Regions from separate parts of the Paenibacillus sp. SER-28 genome, predicted to be linked through region 2. Evidence: riboswitches for the same ligand, from Rfam matches in the RefSeq annotation. Region 2 holds a riboswitch; the other holds the start of a gene.

Region 1 (12,698 bases), on a different contig from region 2:
TGCCACGCTGTTTGATCGCTTCCAGCCCGTTGGCTGCTGCCGGCTCATTCCCCGACGTTGCCGCTCCTTCTTTGCCTCCACAGCCTGCCAAGACGAGCAGACAAGATAAAGCTACCAGCACCAAAGTACTCCATTGAAATCTTTTTCTCATCAGAACATTCCCCTTTCGATTTACGCTACATTGGTAGTCAGTTTAATGATGAATCAGACGGCTCAGGAACAGGCGAGCCCGTTCTTCACCCGGATTCTGGAAAAATTCGGCAGGTTGGCTGTCTTCCAAAATCTGTCCTTTATCCATAAAAATCACGCGGTCCGCCACTTCACGTGCAAAGCCCATTTCATGAGTGACAATGACCATTGTGATGCCCTGATGGGCGAGCGAGCGCATAACATCCAGTACCTCTCCGATCGTTTCGGGATCAAGAGCTGAAGTTGGCTCGTCGAACAACATAATTTTTGGATTCATCGCGAGCCCACGGGCGATCGCGACCCGCTGCTGCTGTCCACCGGACAATTGGGCGGGGTAGCTCTGTGCCTTTTCTTCGATTCCGACGCGCTTTAGATAGGTGATGGCTGTTTGAGTAGCTTCTTCTTTCGAGATGCCCAGTACCTTCATAGGTGCCAGTACAATGTTTTCAATCACCTTTTTGTGTGGATACAGATTGAAATGTTGGAACACCATCCCGATGTTGCGGCGGAAGGCATTAATATCAATCTTTTTGTCATGTACAGGAACCTCGTTAACGATCAGCTCCCCATCCGATATCGTTTCCAGACGATTGATGCAGCGAAGCAGGGTGCTTTTACCCGAGCCGGAGGGACCGATGATTACGACGACCTCGCCCTCCTTAATTTGAAGATTGATGTCTTTGAGTACATGGAAGTGACCGTAATGCTTGTTGACATTGCGAAACTGGATCAGAGAGCTCACCCCTTTTAGGCTTGGATACATAGCTTAGTAGACGGATTGACATGATCAAGCTCTATTAGAATTTCAAAATTTCTCTCATGATACTATAAGCTTACAATAAAAAACAAGATTTTATGTCATAAAACTTTACGTGTATTATATTTTGGTATGTCCTTTTGCTTGTTAACTGCTATTTATATGATAAAATCAAATGAATATTCACAATTTAATGTTATTTAATTTGACGTGGAATAATAGCGTTCGACATGCCAAGGGAGAAACGTGACAAAAGCAACGCTATGTTTTACAGTAGGGAAGAAGGAATTTAGGGTAAAGGAAGGTTAGACAATGACGAAAGCTATTTCACCGCTAGTAACGGCATTGGGCATGGAGCCCCATCCAGAAGGCGGCTGGTACAAAGAGATGTGGAAGGCCCATTTCCAAATTCCGAAGCCTGTACTGCCGGATGTGTATTCCGGTCCGCGCTTTGCAGCTTCGTCTACGTATTTCTTGCTGCATCCGGGCGAGTTCTCCGAGTGGCATGTGGTCCATTCTGATGAGCTGTGGTTATATCATAGCGGAAGCCCTGTAGAGTTGAAATTGGGTGGAAGCGGAGAAGAGCCTGGTGAAGAAACTGTGATTATCGTCGGTGCGGATGTGGAGGCAGGACAGCATCCACAAGCACTCGTCCCAGGAACAGTATGGCAAACGGCACGTCCGCTGGGGGATGAGCCTGTGCTGGTAACCTGTGTGGTTGCACCAGGATTCCACTTTGATGATTTCAAGCTGATTGCCAAGAATCCAACTGAATCATGATGTGAGCATTGGCGGGTGTATTTCTGTAATGAACAGGAATGGCCCGCCTGATTTATTTTTACTCATAGAAATAGGTACTTTAAAATGGCTTTAGGTGCTTAGTTTGGCTTGAACAATAAGACGATGGGTGGGGTTTACGAGAGGGTCACATGTAATCAGCGTGAGCAGCTTTTGTTTTTTGAAGCTTTTCAGAACAGACACGTCCGTAGGATCAACCACCTTCAGGCTATAAACGCTATATACATATTGGTTACCCCGAGTGTTGACAACAATCTTATCCCCAATCTTCAATTCATTTAGACGATTAAATAAACGTCCAGAGGTACGGGCCCGATGAGCAGCAATGGCGGCATTCCCCGCTTGTCCCAGCGTCCCCGTTTCCGGCATATGTACAGCCGCGTGCCTCATATTTATCCTCGTTGCGCCTTCCAACACAGGGAGCTTTAAAGCAATACGACTTATACTAATAGTGGCTATGGGAGTTTGTTCATTAGCGCTTGCCATGGGAGCAGGAGGTGGGGAAGTATTTTGTCGCGCTTCACTAACCGGAACTTCCGTAAGACGAGTAGACAAGCGAGCATAGCTGTCTGTAAGACTGGCGGTTCTAAGCGCATCGCTTTTTCCTGATGGTAGCTCGGCTGCTTTTAATAGCTTGCTTTGTTCCTGATCCTCATTCCATTCCGTCGCTTTAGGAAACAAAATAAAAAGTAAGCCTAACACAATAAATACGTAGGAAAGTTTACGCAGACGCAGCAATCTCGCCTCCCCTAAGCAAAGTACGGATTATACATATTTTTTTGAAAAATGCCCCATTCCCGACTTATTCCAATCGGGAATGGAATGGCCGGGAGATCAGGGCAGGTGATTAATTTTATTTTTTGTTTGTCCGTCTGAATTTCAAAAATACGCCCCATATAACCATCGCTATGCCTGTCAAATAGAACGGAACGGGGCTGCTTTCACCTGTTTGGGGTAATTGATGTACCGCAGGTGTATCCTCCGGCTCTTCAGGTTCTTTCCCCGGAACCTTGAGACGGATCTTAGGTTCGGGATCGTCTTTCGAATCCACCGGAGGAGGAGGATCTTGATGAGGCATGACGGCTGGCATTTCCGGCGGTATAGGCGCAGGTTCCTCCTGTGGAGGGGCTATGTCCTCCGGAGACTTTGGCAATGACGGAGGCACGGTTATAGACGGAGTATCGGGTATTTCCGGATCTTTGTCATGTTTTTTACCTGAGCCTCCGGACGGGGGTGAAGGGTCTGGATGAGTAGGCGTTCCTGGTCCTGAGGGATTCGTGGGGTCTGTTGTAGTTCCCGGGTCTACAGGTGGTTCAGGGTCGTTTTTCTTTTCTTTACGATTGGTGATCACAACCCTCTTTACGCCAGAGCTTTGCCGCAGTGTTGCGTCTATTTTGATCTCGAGCTTGCCCTCGGTGATTTTATAGCCCTCCGGTGCTGCCAATTCTTCCAAGATGTAATCGTCATGAAGCAAGGAGGAAAAGATGATTTTGCCTTCCTGATTGGTGGTCTGAATGAGAGGGGCTCTTTTTTGCCCTTTATCATAGAGCGCAAACTGTGCGCCAGGCAGTACCTTGTCAGGCATATCCTGATCTACCTTGGTCAGCTCAAGACTTTCGGTCACACCCCCGCCAGAACCGGAGCCGGAAGACGTTCGTACGATGATTTCCTGGCTGGTTTCCCGCAGTTCTGTCGTCAAACGATCCCCCTCAAAGGCAACCTTATTACTCACCTTGGCTTTGTCTTCAGCATGAATGAACGATTGGTATTCAAGTATAAAAGCAGTGGAAATATCCTTGGCAAAAGTAACTTCAAACGTTTGCTGGCCTTGAGCGTCTGTCTTGATATACAGCTTGTAATCTTGGTTTCTAATCAACTCGGTGCCCTTGGTGGTATTTCCGTTGGCAGCGATGATTGTAGAGTACAAATGAAAGGAATCCTCAATTAAGATTTGATTGCTGCTAGGCTGGTCTATAATTTTACCGTTGGATACATGGGACTGTCCTTCATTGATGCGGATGCTCCAGTCAATCTTATTTCCATTTTGTGCACCGACTTTAGATACATATTCTCCGCCATGAGGTACCGTGACTTGCGCTGCCCATTCGGAGACAGTTTTTTGTCCATCCAGTAGAAGGGCTTGATTATGGATTTCCTTTTCAATCAGTTCTCCTTCCAATGAAGTTTGAAAGGTAATCCAGTAGGGAGTCTGTATCTTATTTTTGAACTGGATACGCAATTCATTACCATTTTGCTGGGAGGGAGGAATAATGGTGTATTGATCTGCTGGGATTTCAGCCCCTTTTTGTACGCCATCCCACCATCCCAGCAAGGTCATATCGTATACTTTTACGGAGGCGGGCAGTAACTTCTGACCTTGCAACAAGGGATCTCTCACTTCCGCGTGATTCAGGATCTTGCGATTGTAGTTAGCTTTAATATCCCAGGTAATGAGCTTGGAGGTCGCATTATAGCTTCCTTGCTTGGCACCGTTTCGTTGTGTCATAAAGTCCGGCCAGATCGGGCACTCCACTTCTTGCGATGATCTTTCCCCGTCTTCAAACTGGTATTCTATATGGGATTTATTACGAAACTCGGGCTTCGTTGTATCCGTTTTCCAGTCATTATTATAGTTAGTTGAATACTTGATTGTATAAGCCTTCTGAATGGCTTTATGAAAAATGAGCGTAAATCCTTGTTTATAGTCCTGTGATAGCGGAATCAGCTCATAATCCGTGGGTGCACGTAGCTCCGTTGTTCCGTCAACACTTTGAATTTTCAGGGTGTCCGGTAACAAGGCCAAGCCCCCGTTTGGAAACACATCCTGAATGACAATATTTTTCATGATGTACAAGTCTGTATTGATGGTAATCACCCAAGGTATGATTTTGGTGTTGTAATTGGGTGTGTCATACATTTTAGTCATAACTCCGCTTATGATTTCCGTCGATACAATCTTCTGCGTTCCATCCGAGGTTATGATGTTTATAACTTTTCCATTATCATAGACACGGCCTCTGGCTTGAGTCTGGTATCGGATGGTATAGGCTGAATCTACGTCGAAGTTGAATTGAAGTTTGAAGCCGTTGCGGTCCGGATAATCAACTGGGATGACAGTATACGCCCACGATGGGAGCTCCTCCAGTGTGTTTCCCTTAAATACTTTCAAAGAACCGGGCAGCAATTCTTGAGTTTTATTGAAATGATCAATTAAAAGAGCTTTGGCTTCGGGAATTTTTGTCTCGCTGAAGTTATATCTTATGGCCCACGAGAGTGTTTGTGTGGCATGATCATATTTTTCAACCTTTTTGGACAAAAATTCACCACGTTCCACCTGAACCGTAGCGGTAGCAACAACGTTCTCTATCGCATCTCCTGAAAGCGTTGCTGTGTTGGAGAAACGAGTTTCATCGCCAATAATACGCGTGGAATATTGAATCTGATAGGCCGTGTTAATGCTATCGTCTTGAAAACGAATCACAAACCCTGTCCCGGCTTGATCTGCTTCAATGGCATATTCACTTGCATTCACTAGGTCTCGAACAACGGTCGAGCCGTCGATATTGACTTGTAGATGATAGAGCCGGATAGAGTCTCTTCTGAGTTCCAACCCTGAAGGAATTGGATCGGTGATGAGGGCATGCTTTACGGTGTTTAGCTGTTTGTTCACATCAATGGTCCAGTCGATCTGATTGGTGCCAGCTATTTTCCCTTGTTTGCTTAGGGTTGGCCCTGACTGGGGTTTTACATTCACGATGACCGTTTGTACCCCGCCTTTGATCGGAATCACAATGATGATCTCTGTACTGCCTTTCATCATCTCTTTCGTAAACTCGGTTTTGATTTGCAGTTTGCCGCTGACATTGGAATGATTCTCTACATATTGGTTAAAGGTCATGATCACCTTGCCCTGACGATCTACTGTGAAGTATCCCACGGTTCCGTCGGTAGTGACTAGTGGAGATGAGATATCAGTGTAGATGACAAACTGTTCTGGTAAATGAAAGGTGAAGGTGTCCCCTGACTTATAGGTATTGTCAGGAAGCTCCCATTCATAGCCTAGTTGGATGGCTGATCCGATGTCGAATTGGCTGTCTGGACTATATACCGCATCAATGACACGCCCTGCTTCGTCGGTCAGGCTCAACTTCGTTAATATGCTCTGCGGAGCTGCATCATGTTGAGACTTTGAACTGGTTGCTCCTTGAACGAAGGGAACCGTGTTTGAAGGAATCTCCCTAGGAGGTTCAAGGTTTGGGACAACGTATACAGCATCCGTAACGGTATGGTTAGGATCGGATACAGCACTCTGCGGCAGTTCTGGGGCTGGAGCATCAGCGTAAGCCAGCGTTACGCTGAAAAAGCTTTGGACAATGAGCAATAAGGCAATGATCATTACATTTATTTTTGTTCTCATGCTCCAAGTGATTCTCCTATTCATCGTAATATGGCAATGCTTCGGCGGTTATGTTTTTTCCTTCCCTCCTCCTAGTTCGAAATTAGTATATTCAGCATGCTAGGCTGACATGACTATCCCAATAGAAAAAAAGCCCTGATCATAGCGATCAGGGCTTTCTTCGAGAGAGGTAAAGCAATTTGTGATGGATCTATGTAAAAAAGACATAATAAAAAGCTCGTTCATCTGGTAGCTGGCTGCCATCTGGAAAGGAAGGCCCTATAGTTTTGCGTCACTGCCTTTCGACAGTTTTGCCATTAACTTGAATAGCTTGTGCGTCTATCATCTATCAAACTGATTTCATGTAACCTCTCATTTACAACTTTGAACGGTTCCCCCATTTTTTGCGGAAGGAATGAGGTGTTTCTCCTACATGCTCCTTGAATAGGTTAATAAAATGGCTCGTATTGGGAATCCCTACGTACCTTGCGATATCCACAATGGACATGTCACTGGTTTTAAGCCAGCTTTGAGCGGCTGTGATGCGGACATTAATGAGATAATCAATCGGAGAGAAACCGATCTGCTTTTTGAAATTTTTAGCCAGATTAAACTTGTTTAATTCAAACATATCTGCCAGCGAGTCCAGTGTTATTCGCTCACAGTAGGACTGATCCAAATATTGCTGTACCCGACGTACTTCGCTCAGGGTTTCAGCATTCACACACGGATGATCATAGGGATGTTGCAAAATGCACGTTAGTATTTCACCAATGAGCCTGGACGTTAGTAGCTCAGCGGAAAGACTTCTGTCAGACTGCCCACAAATCAGAGCATGGAGCTTATCCAATATAATATGCGGATTATGCATGGAAATGACCGGTTTATTATGCTTGGCAAATTGTTCGTAAAAATTTTCAATCAGATTGCCATACAGGTACAGGCTGATAAACTCCCAGGATTCATGACCGGAGGTGCTGTATTGAACATATTCCTCGCAATTAACAAAGAACAAATCTTGAGGTTTTATGATATATTTCTTGCCCCGGTACAGTAATTCTCCCTTACCAGACAACGTAAAGACAAGCAAAAAAGAGGCAAGTTCTTTCCTTTCCATCATAAAAGCAGAAGTTTTTTGGAAGTAGCCTACTTCCTGGATATACAAAAGGGATTGCTTGGCAAAAGCGGAGGGAGTGCGTACAATAACGACCGGATCGCCATTCCAGAGGCCCACGTTGTTTTTTTGGTCTGTTGTCATATTCAATTCCTTTACAAAAAAGCAATTTTATCTAGCATATCTTGGTTTGAATTACCAATATATAATGACTGATTAAACATGATTCCCTATTTATAAAAGTTTATTTTATCACATCAAATATGTCTATATAGCAAAATATGTGTTTGAATTTTATGGGAGTATCACTTTTTATGGATATATAACCTGGTAATCCATATGAAAAAGTCGAATGCTGTTGAAAGAATCTGGGGTTATCATGGATTCAAATCCTTTCTGAGGTCCAATACCAACATGGTACTGAAAAAAGGTATCTTATGCCCATTCAACTTTCTTGTTCACTTCTCCTTTCGGTTTAAAAAAAATGGGACTTGGTTCTGATAAAATGGTTCGTAAGGCTTATTATTGAAAATAAGAGTTTGGGCCCAGTGCTGTGATTTTGTTCACAAACATGAATGTAAAAAAGAGAGATATATGCATAAAAAATTACGCAAAAAGTGCCCTTGCGCGTTTCATCTCAAGTGCTTTCAACTTTGGAAATGACACGGGCAATGATATGATGGGTAATACAGGTATAGTGCTTTACTTACTCGACAGTCAGTTTGGAGGATTACAGGATGGGAAAACCAAAAAATACGAAAACCGCAGCGGCTTGGTCGCTCGTTATTCTAGGGGCAGGCTTTGCAGCCACATTGCCCTTCCAGCAATATGGCTGGGCTCGTTTGTTAGCCGGAGCTTTTGAGGCAGGACTTGTAGGGGGACTGGCAGACTGGTTCGCTGTCACTGCTTTGTTCCGTCATCCGCTAGGCATTCCGATACCACACACCGCGCTGCTTCCTAAAAATAGGGACAAGCTCACGAATGCATTGGTAAGTACGGTGGAAAATAACCTGCTAAACAAAGATAGCATCGCGTCTAAAATTGCAGATATCCGTTTGGCCGATTTGGTGCTGGGAGGTGTGGAAAAAGGATTGCGCACGCCGGAGGCGGCGGCATCCATAGATGTTCTTGCCAAGCGGCTTGTCCAGTCCCTCCCGCTCGCGGAATTGGCTCCGGTCATCGTGGCAGAGCTGAAGCGGCAGATGACTGATTTTGACGCCGGACCGCTGCTGGAGGCGCTTGCTCGTCAGACCAGCGAGAAGGGCTATGATCGCCGCGCACTGGATTACACGCTGAAGCAAGCCGAGTCCTGGCTTTTGCGACCCGAAACGGGTTATACGCTGGGCACCTTAGGGATGCAGGCTGTCAGTGGTTTGCAGGTGAGCGGGCTGATGCAGTTTGCTTTGAACGCATTCCTCGGCTATCTGAACGAAGAGCGTATGGGTGAAATGATTCGTCATTTCCTGCTGGATCAGGTAGCAGAACTGCAAAGGGAAGAGCACCTGCGCCGTCAGGCTGTGCTGGATGGTCTGAAAACACAGGTGACCCGATTGGCGACGAAAGATACGGTTCAGGAAGGGTTGAACGGCTGGAAGGATAGCCTTGTTGAAGCCTGGGAAGGCGATGCGTCAGTGCTGGGCAAAATGGAAGAGCTGCGTATACGCTTATTGGACTACATGGAAGACGGAAGCTATGTGCAGACCTATATTTTACCGCTATTGGATCGGATGCTGACTGATTTAAGAGGGAATACCGAGCTGCTGGACAAGATCAATGTGCGAATTGTGGAAGGTATTACTGGACTGGTGGAAGCTAACCATAGTCGGATTGGTAACTTGGTGCGCGAAAATGTAGACAAGATGGATAACAAATCCCTGATTGCACTGATGGAGGACAAACTGGGACAGGATTTACAGTGGATACGTATTAATGGCGCAGTTACAGGCTTCCTGATCGGTATTGTGCTGACAGGTATCCGTATGCTAATCCAATAGACCAGAAAAAGCTACAGATAGGGTTGTGGAAGCATGAGGCTTTGGCATGAACATTTAATCGACAAGTTACCCCGTCCGCAACTGCTGGGGCAACATCGTGAGTGCTGTGCCCTGCGTGGGAATGGGTGGGGCAAGCCACACGCCACCGTGAATTATGTGTTCGATTATCACCCCATGCTGCTGGTGCGCTATCATAGGCTCATTATGGACGAAATGAAAAGCAGAGGGTACAATGTTGATCCCCTGTGGGAACAGCCGTTGTATCGCGGTAAGCAGTGTGAGCCTTGGGAGGCGGAGCTGGGTGAGGAACTGGCAGGTGCGGGTGCATATGTGGAGCATGACGATGAGTATATGAAGGAGTGCCTGGACAACCTGGCTTCCAAGGGTATTTTAATAGAGATTGAAGTTACCTAAAAAAGACGGGCTGCGGTAGGTTCATCATTCAGATGAAGTGCCGCAGCCCGCCTTTTTTGATGCTTCAGTGTTCAGTGTTTGGGGGAGAGACTCGGGATATTAGATTACAGGACCCAGCGTGTGACCTTTTCCAGTGGTTGTCTGGATTTTTCCCGCTTGGGTTCATGAGCACGATAACCGAAGGCAGCAATGACTGAAATATCGAACAGCCCGTTCTCCAGCAGTCCTTCTTCCTCCAATATGGCATGCACCTGATCGTAGTTAAAGCCCTCAATTGGACAGGAATCAATACCGATCTGAGCCGCTGCTGTCATCATATTGCCTAAGGCAATGTAGGTTTGCTTGGAAGCCCAGTCAAATAACGTACGTTCGTTTTCCAGTAAGCGTTGATTTTCACCCTGGAAAATCTTATAGCGGCCTGGCAGTGAGGCAAAGTCCTCCTCAGACATACCTTTAACCTCTTTATACATATACTCCACGTAAGGAGAATCATAACGAACATCCTTGCGCGCCAAAATCAGGACGACGTGGCTAGCTGCAGGGATCTGCTTTTGACCGCCGCTGGAAACTGCAGCCAGCTTTTCTCTCAATGCCTGATTTTGCACAACTACAAACTGCCATGGTTCAAAACCGACGGAGCTTGGAGAAAGTCGTCCGGTTTCGAGAATGAACTGAAAATCCTCTTCCGGTATGATGCGATTGGGATCGAATTCTTTCGTGGCGTGCCTGAACAGAAAGGCGTCCAGAATTTCCTGTTTTTTAGCTGATGTATTAGACATAAAATGTACTCCTTTGGGTATGGGTTTAGTTGGTACTCTATGGGTTTTCTGCTACTATAATGAGAGTTGATATCGAATATATAGTTATCATATAGAAAGTTTTTGCAGGGAACAAGTACGCACATATTTGTTCCTTGTCATGCGTCGGGGGCTATTGGTTTACACATTCTACAGAAAGAAGGGGTATACATGGCACAGGAGATGGAACATGCAGTTAGCGTTAATTTTGGATGTCCGGTAGCGAAAACCGTCGGGGTTATAGGCGGCAAATGGAAGGGAGTCATCTTGTATCATTTGACCACAGGACCGCGGCGCTATAACGAAATTCGACGGACATTGCCTAATATTACACAGCGGATGCTAACCTTGCAGTTGCGCGAATTGGAGAGAGATGGCATTGTGCACCGTGAAATTTATAATGAGAATCCACCGCGTGTGGAATACTCGCTTACCCCGTTAGGAGATACGTTAAGGCCGTTGCTGGATTTTATGAGAGACTGGGGGATCTTCTATGGAGAACAGGGTTGCGAGCCTGTGACGACAACTTCCAAATCAGGCAAGCACTTTTGTTAAAGGGGATGAAGAAAGCCCGCCAAATGATTTCATAGAAGACGCATAAGAAATCATTAGCGGGCGGAATAAGGTCAGGGAGATAAAATGTACACTTATTTAAACTCAATGGCTTCGTTCATCTGTGCCCAGGCTGTTTCTCCAATGATGCCCAAGCGCCAGATAGCGATTCCTTTGAGGTCATAACGTTTGGCTAAACCGATCTTGGCGTTAACGGTGCTGTCTTTTTCGCTACCCATCGAAATCCCCAAAATAAGCTTGTCCCGCGAGGTTTCCTTCAAGGCCAGTTGTATGGCTTCATCCACTTTTTCCAAAGGCTCAGGCGTAGCCTTCTGTCCGTAATCATAGGCCATGATGATCAGATCGTCCGCCAGATTGCCCAGCGTTTTGTAGTCATAGCCAGAGTAAGAGCTGTTCAGCGGATGCAGAACGACGGTGAGCTTGAGCCCGGCCTGATGCGCTTTGGCCGATAGCTTTTTAATAAAGGCGTTGTAGTCTGAACGCGCTTTGGCTTTATCGCCGCTCCAGCCCAATCCTTCCAGGTCTAGCGTAACGCCTTTAAATTGTTTGTCGGTGGCGGTGCTGACGATTTGGGAAATGGTCTGTTCTTGAAGCTGCGCATTTTCCAAAACTTTGGTCAGCTCGTGATTGCCATCTCCGGAATAGACCATCAGGTAAGGGGAAGTCCCCTGGCTGTCTGCCTCCTGCACAATGGACTCCGGCGTTACGGTTCCAGCGGCTTGAGGCCATTTGTATTCCTTGCCGTTTGTCGTAAATTGTCCGTTCGTATCAATTCGACTCCAGCCGAAGGCAACTGCGTTAAAATCCGGTATTTTGGATTTTTGGTCAAAGGAAGACAGCGCATAGAAGCCTACTGTATACATAGCTTCACGTGGCGATGTAATGGAGACCGTCCGTGTTCCCTGGTTCCAGTTCACCGTGGCTCCAAACTGCTGCCCGAAAAAGCCCAGCGGAATCATGGTGCTACCGTGCACGGTTTGCGGAGCGGCTGTTAGTTGAACCGATTGTCCGTCCACTGTGGCATTGCGGCTACCCATCTTTAGAACCACCTGCTTGGTAGCAGAGCCTTGCGCTTTGGTAGCAGTGATGCTTTGGCTGGCTTGATCCCATTTCACTGTAATGCCAAGAGCCTCAGAAATAGCGCGAAAGGGAACCATGGTCGTGCCGTTCATCATGGCAGGTTGTACGGGGAACGGTAATGGATATCCGTCCAGCATGATGCTGATCTTACCGGTCTCTGCTTGTGCCAAGGGGCTATAGAAGCCCGCTGCGGTACTCAGAAAAATAGCACTAGATAACAGAGCCTTATTTACGATTTTCATCCTATGATCTCCTATGCTCAATAGATTGCAATGCTATCATGTTAGAATCGTGAGGGTTCTACCTATTTTACCAAAAAAATGATAGAAAGGTGAATGTGAAATAATAGGATGAGATGGATTATTACATATAGAGTAAAAATCCGAAAATAATAATTGGGTTTTTCTGGATTAAGTATACTGTTAAATAACAACCGATTTTATTATTAAATGTATAATAAAACCAAAAAAATGTTATATAGATTCTGTTGAATAGTTAGATAGGGGAAAGCTACACAAGAAAAAACTTAAGGGATTTTTACAAGAATGATATTGAAGAATGTTTGAGAAAAATAGTGACCAATATC
Region 2 (12,698 bases):
TTTTTCCGCAAGCATCAAGTAGAGGATGTGCTGGAGGCCGTCGAAAAGGTTGAGCAACATGCGTGGAATGTGGACGATATCATTACCCATGCGCGCAAATTTGATGAAGAAAATTTCAAGGATCAATTAAAAAAGTATGTAGAACAAGCCTATGTGAACTTTCTAAAAGGAGGATGAACGGAATGAAGCTGGCTGTAATCGGTACTGGATACGTTGGACTCGTCTCGGGTGTATGTTTTGCGCAAAAAGGTAATGAGGTGATTTGTGTCGATCTGGAGCAGCACAAAATCGACATGTTGAACCGGGCAGAATCTCCGATTTATGAACCGGGTATTGAGGAATTGATCGCGTTGAATCTGGAAGCGGGCCGGTTGGAGTTCACCTCGGATTTGGCCGATGCGGTACGCCGCTCGGATATCGTAATTTTGGCGGTAGGTACACCTTCTCTGGCTAACGGCGAGGCGAATTTGTCATACATTGAACAGGCGGCCGCTGATGTTGGGAATGCCATGAACGGGTATAAGATTATTATGACCAAGAGTACTGTACCTGTCGGAACGAACGAAAAGATTAAGGACGTGTTGGCTCGTCACACGAGTTTGTCTTTCGATATCGTCTCCGCGCCGGAGTTCCTGAGAGAAGGCTCAGCCATCAATGATACGCTTTATCCGGATCGCATCATTATTGGTTTGGACAATACAGGATTGCGTGAAACCATGGTCACTCTGCATCAGGTGTTCACGGATAAAATCTATGTGACGGATATCCGTAGTGCTGAAATGATCAAATACGCGTCCAATGCGTTTCTGGCAACTAAAATTTCGTTCATTAACGAAATCGCTAATATTTGCGAAAAGGTTGGCGCCGATGTAACCTGTGTGGCTGACGGTATGGGTATGGACAAACGGATTGGCTCCTCTTTCCTACAAGCAGGGATCGGGTATGGTGGCTCTTGCTTTCCAAAAGACACAAATGCGCTTATCCAAATTGCAGGTAATGTAGACTATGAATTTAAGTTGTTGAAATCGGTGGTCGAGGTGAATACCGACCAGCGCTTTATGATTGTATCCAAGCTGCGCGAATCGCTGGGTCAACTGAACGGTGTGTCCATTGGCATTTGGGGCCTCGCCTTCAAGCCAAATACAGATGACATCCGCGAAGCTCCAGCACTGGAAATCGTAGAAACGCTCATTCAGGCAGGCGCTATTGTCAAACTGTATGATCCCATTGCGATGGATAAATTCAAGGAGCGCGTGGATCACCCGAATATTATGTGGTGCTCATCCCCACAGCAAGCCGCTGAAGGTAGCGACGCTGTGTGCCTGTTGACCGATTGGGAAGAGTTCAAAAAAGTCGATCTCGTACAACTGACCTCCATTTTGCGCAAGCCGGTTCTCATTGACGGTCGTAACGTATTCGCTGAGGAACAGATCCAAGGCTCCGGGCTGGAATACTACTCCGTGGGTCGTCCGCGGATGAGTGGGTGGAATCGGGATAAAGTGGAAGTTTAAAAAGTGACCGAAGTGACCGATTAAAAAGTGGCTGTGGCAGGGTTGGAGACGCTGCGCGTTCCATTTGATCTTCCGATCGCTGTTGCAGTGGGATTCTCTGGATTATATAGAACATTCTAAGGTAAGAATCCCACTGCAAAGGCGAACGCTAGCGCTTCTCCAGATTCAAATGGACCGCTCCGCTGCTTTCCGCCGTGGAGTCACAGTTTTTAAACTCCCACCTTATGGGGGGGGGAGTAGGAAGGGCGTATCGGAGGGAGCGGCGCGGTTGAAGCCGCTCCTTCCGATCAAGTACGCCATTGCGGTTGCCGAAGGCAATCTGGGCAAGGCGTTACGAAACCTCGATTACTTGAAGCTTGCAAGCACAGCGGGCAAGCTCTGAGTTCTCGAACGTCTTACAGGCTGACCGGACTTAATAATGTCCGGTCGTGCCTTTTGCACCACAAGGTATGATCGGCATGATGCATTTTTGAGTAGCGCAGGGATGGATTTGAATCTGGAGAAGCGGAGCGTTCGCCTTTGACTTGGGATTCTTACATATAAATGTCTTACACAATCCAAAGAATCCCACGGCAACAGCGATCGTAAGATCAAATTCAGTCCGTAGCGGGCTACTCATCATTCAGAACGATCATCCAACCAATATAGAGAGGAAGTGGAGAGTTATGAAGCTCGTACTTTTGTCTGGTGGTTCCGGTAAAAGATTATGGCCTTTGTCCAATGATTCCCGTTCCAAACAATTTTTGAAGGTACTGGAGAGCCCGGAGGGGATTTCGGAATCCATGGTACAGCGGGTATGGAGACAATTGGGAGACAACGGATTATCAGAATCCTCGTTTATTGCGACAGGGAGAGCACAGGTCGAAATGATCCAGAGTCAGGTCGGGCCGAATACGCGCATCATTGTTGAGCCGGAACGCAGAGACACCTTTCCTGCGATTGCGCTGACAGCGACTTATCTATATTCCATTGCTGGTGTTTCCCCTGATGAAATTATAGCTATATTGCCTGTAGATCCTTATGTTGAGGATGCTTTCTTCGCTTCCGTAGCCCAGCTGGAACATACACTCCAGGAGAGTGAAGGCAAGCTTGCTTTAATCGGGGTTGTCCCTTCCTATCCTTCAGAGAAATATGGTTACATTATTCCGAAAAACGATGCCACCCAAGGTAGCACTGGCTACCGCGAAGTGAGCCATTTTCAAGAGAAACCCGACCGGGAGCAGGCGGAGCGTCTGATTGAACGCAATGCTCTATGGAACTGCGGGGTTTTTGCATTCAAATTAAGTTATTTGCTGGATATCTTGGCATCCAAGGGTTTGCCGCTGAATTATGAAGAAATGCAAAAGCAATACGCATCTCTGGAAAAAATCAGCTTTGACTATGAAGTAGTCGAGAAGGAAAAGGATATCGTAGTTCTTCCGTATGATGGTTTCTGGAAGGATTTGGGCACCTGGAATACGCTCACAGAAGAAATGTCTAATCAACAAGTGGGCAGAGGTGTAGTAACGGAGGATTGCGTCAATACGAGTCTTATTAACGAGTTAGACATTCCTGTGGCGATCATTGGAACGAATGATCTGATTGTAGCCGCTAGCCCGGATGGTATTCTTGTGACCAATAAGGCTGAAAGTCCTCGCATTAAGGAAGTGCTCAAGGCTCATGATCAGCGTCCAATGTATGAAGAACGTCGTTGGGGGCAGTATCGGGTTGTGGATTATGTCAAGTATGACGAGGGTAACGAGGTATTGACCAAACGAATCCGCGTACGGAAAGGCAAAAATATCAGCTATCAGCTTCATTTCAAACGGAGTGAAATTTGGACCATTATTAGCGGTGAAGCGGAAATTATTTTGAATGAGAAGCTGCACAAAGTAAAAGCTGGTGATGTAGTTCGCATTCCTGAAGGAACGAAGCATAGCATTTTGGCTGTGACCGATGTGGATTTTATTGAGGTGCAGACTGGTTCTGAATTGGTTGAAGAGGATATTGTCCGCTTTTGTATGGATTGGAATGAAATTTCCCGTCACCAATTTATCTCATAATTGTTTTCGTAAAAACGAAAAAAAGACGAATTCATGAAAATTCATAGCTCAAACTGTCGAAATTGGGCGAAAACCTGTAAATTCATGAACATGACCTATTAAATTTTGGTAAAAGAAAGTCGATACTTAGGGTAAGAAGGAATCCAAACTCCTTCCAACGATAAACGCAGCCCTGTCGAAAGGCAGGTACGCAAAGCTAAAGGGCCTTCTACAAGGATGGCAGCCTGGCTACCGAAAGGAAGAGCGAAAGTGAGATTCAATTTTATTCCTCTGTATCGACTGATACGTCATGTACTCCCCGTTGTTATGCTTTTTTCATTGTTGCCCGTCGGTTTTGGTGATTCTCTGTCTGTGGCGAATGCCACTTCATTACAACCTGTTAATTCGGACGCTTCTACTCAGGCCCGTGAACTATACAATTATTTACTCAACATCTCAGGGGAAAAAATAGTCACCGGTCAGCATGATTATTTGGAAAGTCCGGATGAATTAAGTAACAAGGTCCAAAAAATCAGTCAGGCATATGTTGGTGTACACGGCTATGAGATGGGAGCTATCTCTGGTCAATCTGACGCTACGGAAGCAGCACAACGTAAAAATGTCGTCGATAGTGCTATCCGTTGGAGCAGATCCGGTGGTATTGTGACGATGACTTTTCATGAAGCGCTACCGGGTAGGCCACTGACTTGGGCCAATGTACAGGCGAAAGTAAGTCAGACAGAGTTCAACAAATACGTGACCCCAGGTACTACGCAGTATAACCTCCTCATTGCCGATCTGGATAAGGTCGCTGTTTCGTTAAAGCAGCTTCGTGATGCAGGGGTTCCGGTTTTGTGGAGACCTTACCACGAAATGAATGGTGACTGGTTCTGGTGGGGAAACAAAACTAATTTCAATCAGCTATGGAATATCATGTACGACCGTTTTACAAACACACATCAATTGAACAATCTGCTGTGGGTATGGAGTCCGAATGCGCCCAATTCGTATACTGTCCCGTATACCCCGAAATACCCTGGGGATGACAAAGTGGACATCTTGGCAGTAGACATTTACAACAATGATTTTAAGCAAAGTCATTACGAAGGCTTGCTTGGATTGGCACGGAATAAGCCGATTGCCATTGGAGAGCACGGTGAGATGCCTAGTTCTGAGGTGTTGCAGGCTCAGCCTAAATGGGTATATTCCATGACTTGGGGCAAGATGCTGACTGAGAATAACACAACAAATCAAATTCAGGATTATATAAATGATTCGAGGAGTTTGACGCGGGATGATGTGAAGAATGGATTGGAAACGATTCAACCACCTGGGGCAGATATACCGACCTTACCGGACGAGGGACAAAGTGAGCCTATCCCGGCTCCGCCAGTAGTGATCGTTCCCCCAGCTCCGACTCCTCCTTCTGTTCCTGATGTGGTATATGTGAACGGGCTGCGTGGCCAATATTTTAACAATATGAATTTGAATGGAAGTCCTGCTTTGATCCGTACAGATAGCAAGCTGGACTACAACTGGCGCGCCAATGCAGCTGATCCAAAGGTGAATGCCGATCAGTTCTCGGTTCGCTGGACGGGTAAAATCAAACCACAATATAGCGAGACCTATATGTTCACAACGATATCCGATGATGGTATTCGCGTATGGGTAGACGGCAAGTTGGTGATTGACAGCTGGTTCAAACAAAGCTGGACGGAGCGTAAAGGCAGTATTACTTTGGAAGCAGGCAAAATGGTAGATTTAAAAGTGGAATACTATGATGAAAAAGGCGACGCGATGGCACGTCTAATGTGGGAAAGTCAGCATGAAGCGAAAGCGGTGATTCCCGGAAACGCTTTGTTTCTTCCTTGATTGATACTCTTTCCCGGTCCAAAAATTTGAGGAGAGAGGGTGGATCATATGATAAAAAAATGGTTATCCCATAGGTATACAGTCGTTTTATCTGGACTATTAGCGGTCGTAGCTATAGCGATGATTGCTTGGTTTATATACACGCCTTCAAGAAGCGCAGAATTGCAGACGGATAAAGTAGCGGCTGCCAGTCCAGTATGGAAGCTGGGTCAGAGGGATGACTCTTCAGCGGAATTCAAAGGTGTGGTCGGTAGGGATAATATCGACATTTCTACAGCAGCTGCCACTACCGAATCGTCTGCTAAAGGAGCACTGTCAGCGTTGTCGGTAGCAGAAGAGAGTACAACAGTTCCGGTATTGCTCAGCAGTGGAGATATTCCTCCCGGTTTGAATGCGTCCACGAACCCTGAACTGACACTTCAGTATAAGCTGAATCAGATACCTCCCAATGGTATGATATTCCGTGTTCGGATTTTGGATGCGGGCAAAGCAGTCCCGCAAATGGCTGTATTTTCAAATCATCAGTTGTCCGGTATTATTCAGATTGCCGGGGTATCCGGTACTGGGAGTGCTTATAATTTCAAAAACAACTACGAGTTATATATACCCAAAGAGCAATTGCAAAGCGGTGTTAACGTACTCAAGCTAAAGACAGCGCGCTGCCTATACTGCTCCTCTGCAGAAGATAAAAATGTGTGGTGGACTTGGGATGACTTGAGCTTGGAGACGTTAGCTTCACCTGCGGTCGAACCGGTACACGGTAAATATATACTGACCGGAACAAATGTGAACAATAAAGAATTTTATTATGATCAGGGTGCAGTTAAGCATTTACCATACGTTCTCAAGTGGCTGGGCATTGCTTATAGTGGCAACGTCATGAGGGTCACCTGTGCCAGTAATGTGGGCAAGGCATGTACAGACGTGGATGATTACTATCAAACGTTAAAGCAGTATAATATGCAATCGTCTGCTTTGTATTTATATACAGGTGATATTAAGCTGCAAAAAGATGGTTCTCTGCCAGAGACGGCCAAGCAAAAGTTGCGCGATTATGTAAAAAAATACGGTTCTTATCTTCAATATTATGAAGTAGATAACGAACCTGGATTATTTAATCGCTCCAAGGCGGTAAACCTGGCTGTGGCCAAGTGGTTGAATACAGAAGGCAAGCAATTGGCACCGCATCTCAAAACCGTAGCACCGGGCTGGGCCTACTGGCCAACGTACTCAACCAAAGCGTGCAAAAATCAAACCAGTGGTACGCAAAAATGCGGTGACCCAGATGGATGGGAACGAGACCCGGCGCAACGTAAACAGCTGGAGGAAGTCACTGACCTGACCAATGGACACGCCTATGGTGAATCGTATAATGAAGAGGGCGGGGGAAGCTTCGTCCAAAATTTGAAAACCTTCGGCGGTTCGAGCAATGGACTGGCGAAAAAGATGCTGAACACAGAGTTCGGTACCAATGATACGCATCGAGACAATCCAGATTACGGGGCTAGTCAGCCACAAGCAGCTGCATTCGACCGGATTATGCGTTCGCAAATTGGGTTTGCCGATATGTTTATCCAGCACGCTGCTTTTTATAAAGATTATACGCTGTTTAAAACAGGCTTCGATCTGCAAAGTCATAACCCGGCCAACACAGAAATTTATCCGTTCGGGCAAGGACAGGACACCCGTGTTAAGATCATGAGACGCTTGAGCTTAGCCTATGCCACCCATGGACAACCTCTGACTTATACAGTGCTGAATCCAGAGGATACCAAGGACAAGATGGTCTATGTTCGTGCGGTGGATACGTCCAAGCTTAAACCGCTGGCAGGTAGCGGCGCTACTTCAGACAAATTGCTGGTGAATCTAGTGAATTTCGAAGCTACCCCGCAGACCGTTCGTGTACGGGTAACGATGCCGAAAGCCGGTTTGTACACGGGTGAACGTTTTGGAGCGGGTTCTACTTACAGTCAGGCACAGCGTTCCATATCAGGGCTCAAGGCTTCTCCTGCTCTTGATTTAGAAGAAAAGCTGGGTCCTGGCGAAGCGGTACAATATATTTTGGAATTAAAAAGTACAGATCAGACCGCAGCTTCAGCCCCAACAGGGGTGAAGGCTGCCTCTGTTCAGGATGGGGCGGTAAAGATTAATTGGCTTCAGGCAGAAGGCGTATCTTCCTATGATGTGCTGCGTGCTGACGGGACCGACGGGGCCTATCAGGTGATTGCCTCGCAAGTAGCGGGAAGCACGTATACAGACCGCACAGTAAAAGCTGGAGGCCACTATGTCTACAAAGTCCGGGCGACCGGAGGCACTCAGGTTTCCCAGGCAGCCGAGGTCGCTTAATAACAGATCGGAATGTATATAGGACCTGAGTTAACGAATACCTAACATCATTTCGAAATAAAACAAAAAAGAACCTATCAGGAGAAAATAGGACCTGACAGGTTCTTTTTTGTTGGAAAATCGTTCTGATTTGCCAATACTTTACGTATAATGAAGAAAAAAATAAGAAAATCCTTTTATATTCTCGTCATAAGACGACAACATTGCAGGTATGTATTCATATATAATAGTTTTGTTCATGACTATACATACATGGTTTTGTAGGAAATCTCTTTCCGGTGACCAAGAATAATAAAGCGAGGTTAGTGCTGAATGAACAAGGAGACAGAATTAGGGGTGAACAACCCTCTTTTTCAAAACAACGCACGGAAAGTAGACAAAGCCGCTATCGACTTGGACATCCGGGACATTTTGCTCCAATGTGGGTTCACGATGCCAGAATGGCTAGAAAACGACGCTGAGGGAACCACATACCGGAAGGACAAGCGCGTGTAAACGGCTGGTCTTACTTGAGCGAGACGTGAAGCAATCGGAAGGTTTCTTTATTCCATCATTCGTTCCATTCGGACAAATGCAATAAAACGTTTGGCTTCTTCCTCGGACAAGGTACGTCCGTCAATGGTCAGGTTGAAACGTTGCAGAATATCCTCGTCGGACAGTTCAAGCTGGTCCACAAATTCCCTCACATCTGAATCCAATATTGCCGCCGGATGGCTCGTACGTCCCACCAAGTAGTCAATCGTTACCCCGAAAATATCAGCGAGCTTGGTCAGGATCTCAAAATCTGGCTTGCGCCTATTTTTTTCATAGTGAGAAAGAGCTGCCCGCGTAATTCCGAGGGATTGCGCTAGTTCCTCTTGTTTTAATCCCTTATGTTCTCGTAATTCAGCGATGCGGGTGCCATAATTCATCTGTTTTTCCTCCTGAAGGCAAGGTTAAGAAAGGTAAAAAAGCAATTTTACGCTTGACAAGATACGTTTTGTATCATAAATTAGTTATGTAAGTTACATAACGTATCTTTATTTCATAGTTTTCACTTATGTCTTCGTTTATATACCCTAAGAGGCCACCGATTATTGAGCATTTTGTGCTTATTCGCTGGCTAGACCTTCTATGCGCTATTATACAACATTTTACTATAGATTAGAGGGTCATGCATCGTTCTTTTCCCCGTTATGCAGAGGATCAGTACAAGCGTTATTGCATCGAAAACAAGTCAATCAGGGAGGACTGGTCTTGTGCAGTTGAAAGAGTACATCCGTTTGATCCGTAAAAGAATGTGGTTGATTGGTAGCATCGTACTGCTGGTATGTACTGTAGTGGGCATAAAAAATGTATATTTTACCCCGCAGATTTATGAAGCTACCGCAAAGCTCATTATCAACCAGACGCCACGACCGGATCGTGCAGGTGTCGTTGATTACAGTGTAGTTCAAACGAATATAGCCTTAACGAACTCCTATAAGCAAATTATGATCTCCTCGGCGATTATGGATCAGGTGGTCGCCAGCTTCCCCGACCTTAAGGTCACTCCGTCAGCTTTGGCGCAAAAATTAAGAGTGAACACCGCAGGTGATTCACAGGTCATGGATGTAACAATCCGCGATTTATCGTATACGAAGGCTGTGAAAACCGTCAATGCGGTAGCCAAAGTATTCAAACGGCAAATTCCCTCTATCATGAAAATGGACAATGTCACCATCCTAAGCGAAGCCAGTCTGAATGATCCAGCAGTTCCCGTGAACAGTAATCCCGCTATACAGATATTTATTGCTTTTGTCACCTCTTTATTGTTGGGAATCGGCTTGGCGTTTTTGCTGGAGGTATTGGATGATACATTTAAAAATGAAGAGGATATTGAAAAAGAACTCGGTCTGCCTACCTTATCCCTGATTACGAAAATGAAAAAAGAAGATAAACGCTCTGACAGCTCCACTACAACTCCTAAACAGGTAGGTGAAGGGCAATATGCCGCGATTAATCAATAATCAGCTCGTTACATCCCTACATGCTCAGTCTTCCGTTTCGGAGGAGTACCGCATGCTTCGTACTAACATCCAGTTTTCTTCTATAGACGAGCCGATTGAGGTTATGATGGTGGCGTCCGCTCAGGCGGGTGAAGGCAGAACGGTCACGATTAGCAATTTGGCCGTAACCTATGCGCAAGAGGGGAAAAAGGTGCTGATTATGGACATGGATCTGCGTCGTTCCTCTTTGCACCATATGTTTGGTTTGCGTAATCATACAGGGCTGACACGGGTGCTTGCCAATCAACAGGCATGGCAGGATGTGGTTCAGGAAACCAGGATTGATCATCTGCATGCAATTACAGCCGGGCCGAACCCGCCCAATCCGTCCGAGATGCTCAGTTCCCGCAGAATGAATGCTCTGCTGGTTGAGCTAAAAGAACATTATGACGTGATCTTAATGGATACGCCGCCGTTGCTGTCCTTTCCGGATGGCTTAATTATAAGCGCTATGTGTGACGGAGTCATTCTGGTGGTGCAGGCAGGGAAGGTCAAAAAGGATGTCGTCAAGAAAGCAAAAGCGAATTTGGAAAGAGTAAAGGCGCGCATTCTGGGTGTCGTACTTAATAATGTGAAGCGTTCGAATACCCGCGCCGAGAGGGGTATGGAGGAACGCAATCTGACATGAATAAAAAGGAGGAAAATGAGAGTATATAAAATTCTTTTAACAATGTATAAATAATAATTATCAATAAGGAGCGAGGTGATGAGACGTGTCTTCTTCCCGCTCGAACGATGCCGAAGTGCTGGGCGCGTCAGTGGATGTATATTCGGTCGCTCATGGGCTTGAACGGCGGCAAGGATGGAACGTATACCCGTTCGTGAAGCGAAGCATGGATATTATATTGTCTTTCATTGGAATCATCGTGCTATGCCCGGTATTTCTGCTTGTCATTTTGCTGATTAAGCTGGAGGACCCAAAAGGCAGTGCGTTATTTTATCAAGTACGTATTGGGAAAAATGAACGGCCGTTTCGCATGATCAAATTTCGTTCCATGGTGTCTGATGCCGAGGCGAGATTGTCTGCACTGCTGGTGGAAAATGAAATTGAGGGTGCGATGTTCAAAATGCGGGACGATCCCCGAATTACCCGTGTGGGTCGCTTTCTTCGCAGAACGAGCATCGACGAGCTGCCACAACTGTTCAATGTACTGCGTGGGCAGATGAGTCTGGTAGGACCCAGGCCCCCGTTGCCAAGAGAAGTCCATAATTACACAGTGAGGGATAAGCTGCGTCTGACGGTTACACCAGGCTGCACCGGTCTATGGCAGATCAGCGGTCGTAATCATCTAAGCTTTAACCAGATGGTAGAACTGGATTTGGAGTACATATCCAGACGCAGTTTCCGCACAGATATGATCATTATGCTGAAAACATTTCGTGTGCTGCTAGGCTCCAAGGATGCGTATTAAAGTCTTTCATTTTCACGAAGAAGGTAGGGGATAAGTATGGATCTTCATTCCAACATATATGTAGCAGGGCATAACGGACTGGTGGGTTCCGCTATTGTCCGAGCGCTTCAGAATGCGGGTTACCGTCATATTATTACTCGCACAAGCCGTGAGCTGGATCTACGCAATAAAGAGGCAGTAGATCATTTTTTTGAAACAGAGCCTGTGGATTATGTATTTCTGGCAGCGGCCAAGGTTGGTGGGATTTTGGCGAATAACGAATATCCGGCTGATTTTATCCGTGACAATCTGCTTATACAAACGAATGTGATTGATGCGGCATACCGGGCGAATGTAGGCAAGCTGTTATTCCTCGGCTCTACCTGTATCTATCCTAAATTTGCTCCGCAGCCGTTGCGAGAAGAATATCTACTTACGGGTGAACTGGAGCCTACTAATGAGGCCTATGCGATTGCTAAAATTGCCGGGATTAAAATGTGTCAGTCTTACAACCGTCAGTATGGAACTCGGTTTATTTCTGTGATGCCGACGAATTTATACGGTCCGGGCGACAATTTTGATCTCCAGACCTCTCATGTGCTGCCTGCGCTCATCCGTAAGTTTCATGAAGCCAAGCTGAATCAATCTCCGACTGTAGAAGTATGGGGCTCTGGTACGCCGCGCCGAGAATTTCTTCATTCTGATGATCTGGCAGAAGCCTGTCTGTTCCTGATGAACAATTATGAAGGAAATGAAATTGTAAATATCGGCGTAGGTGAGGATATCTCCATTCGTGAGCTGGCTGAACGAGTGAAGAATGTAGTCGGCTATGAGGGGGAAATTACCTTTAACACCTCCGCTCCTGATGGAACGCCGCGTAAGTTGGTAGATGTATCCCGAATTTCTGGGCTGGGCTGGTCGGCGCGTATTTCACTAGAAGAGGGATTAAGGTCTGTGTATCAGGCATTTCAAGGCCAGGATCTGGTTGAACAATAAAAAAAACGGTGGGGGAATTGGAATGAAAAAAGCGCTGATCACAGGGATTACCGGACAAGACGGGTCCTATCTGGCTGAGTTGCTGCTGTCCAAGGATTATGAGGTATACGGGGTGCGCAGACGAACCAGCACACCGAACTTTGAAAATGTAGCGCATATCCAGAATGACATCCAATGGCTTTCCGGTGATATGACCGATCTGGCTTCATTGATCGAAGCCGTCCGTCAGTCCGACCCAGATGAGGTCTACAACTTGGCTGCTCAATCCTTTGTAGCGGCCTCGTGGCCGCAGCCGTTGGCTACAGGGCAGATTACAGCGCTATCTGTCACCAATATGCTGGAGGCGGTTCGAATTGCCAAACCGGAAGCGCGCTTTTATCAGGCGTCAAGCAGCGAGATGTTCGGTAAGGTGCTGGAGACACCCCAGACAGAAACGACTCCGTTTTACCCACGTAGTCCCTACGGTGTAGCCAAAGTGTACGGCCATTGGATTACAGTGAACTATCGCGAAAGCTTTGATATGTTTGCTTGCTC

What was found. Region 2 has a riboswitch for cyclic di-GMP ahead of ACUYLD_RS00990 (glycosyl hydrolase). Riboswitches for the same ligand answer to the same signal wherever they lie in the genome.
Region 1: linked by a shared signal. The riboswitch ahead of ACUYLD_RS12370 (collagen binding domain-containing protein) and the one ahead of ACUYLD_RS00990 (glycosyl hydrolase) in region 2 are both predicted to bind cyclic di-GMP.

What each region holds. Positions count from the first base shown of each region.
Region 1 is NZ_JBRECM010000003.1:469,812-482,509, reverse strand. Features, by position in the region: gene ACUYLD_RS12390 (transporter substrate-binding domain-containing protein) at 1-151, opposite strand, end outside; gene ACUYLD_RS12385 (amino acid ABC transporter ATP-binding protein) at 194-931, opposite strand; gene ACUYLD_RS12380 (cupin domain-containing protein) at 1,259-1,726, shown strand; gene ACUYLD_RS12375 (class D sortase) at 1,817-2,482, opposite strand; gene ACUYLD_RS12370 (collagen binding domain-containing protein) at 2,598-6,161, opposite strand; cyclic di-GMP riboswitch class I at 6,386-6,466, opposite strand; gene ACUYLD_RS12365 (AraC family transcriptional regulator) at 6,517-7,398, opposite strand; gene ACUYLD_RS12360 (DUF445 domain-containing protein) at 7,992-9,248, shown strand; gene ACUYLD_RS12355 (TIGR02328 family protein) at 9,282-9,662, shown strand; gene ACUYLD_RS12350 (NAD(P)H-dependent oxidoreductase) at 9,767-10,441, opposite strand; gene ACUYLD_RS12345 (winged helix-turn-helix transcriptional regulator) at 10,631-11,014, shown strand; gene ACUYLD_RS12340 (stalk domain-containing protein) at 11,107-12,354, opposite strand.
Region 2 is NZ_JBRECM010000001.1:220,346-233,043, forward strand. Features, by position in the region: gene ACUYLD_RS00970 (glycosyltransferase) at 1-177, shown strand, start outside; gene ACUYLD_RS00975 (UDP-glucose dehydrogenase family protein) at 183-1,511, shown strand; gene ACUYLD_RS00980 (hypothetical protein) at 1,576-1,893, shown strand; gene ACUYLD_RS00985 (sugar phosphate nucleotidyltransferase) at 2,177-3,553, shown strand; cyclic di-GMP riboswitch class I at 3,709-3,789, shown strand; gene ACUYLD_RS00990 (glycosyl hydrolase) at 3,803-5,404, shown strand; gene ACUYLD_RS00995 (hypothetical protein) at 5,453-7,750, shown strand; gene ACUYLD_RS01000 (hypothetical protein) at 8,063-8,245, shown strand; gene ACUYLD_RS01005 (helix-turn-helix domain-containing protein) at 8,293-8,661, opposite strand; gene ACUYLD_RS01010 (YveK family protein) at 8,989-9,738, shown strand; gene ACUYLD_RS01015 (CpsD/CapB family tyrosine-protein kinase) at 9,719-10,405, shown strand; gene ACUYLD_RS01020 (sugar transferase) at 10,491-11,189, shown strand; gene fcl (GDP-L-fucose synthase) at 11,226-12,164, shown strand; gene gmd (GDP-mannose 4,6-dehydratase) at 12,187-12,698, shown strand, end outside.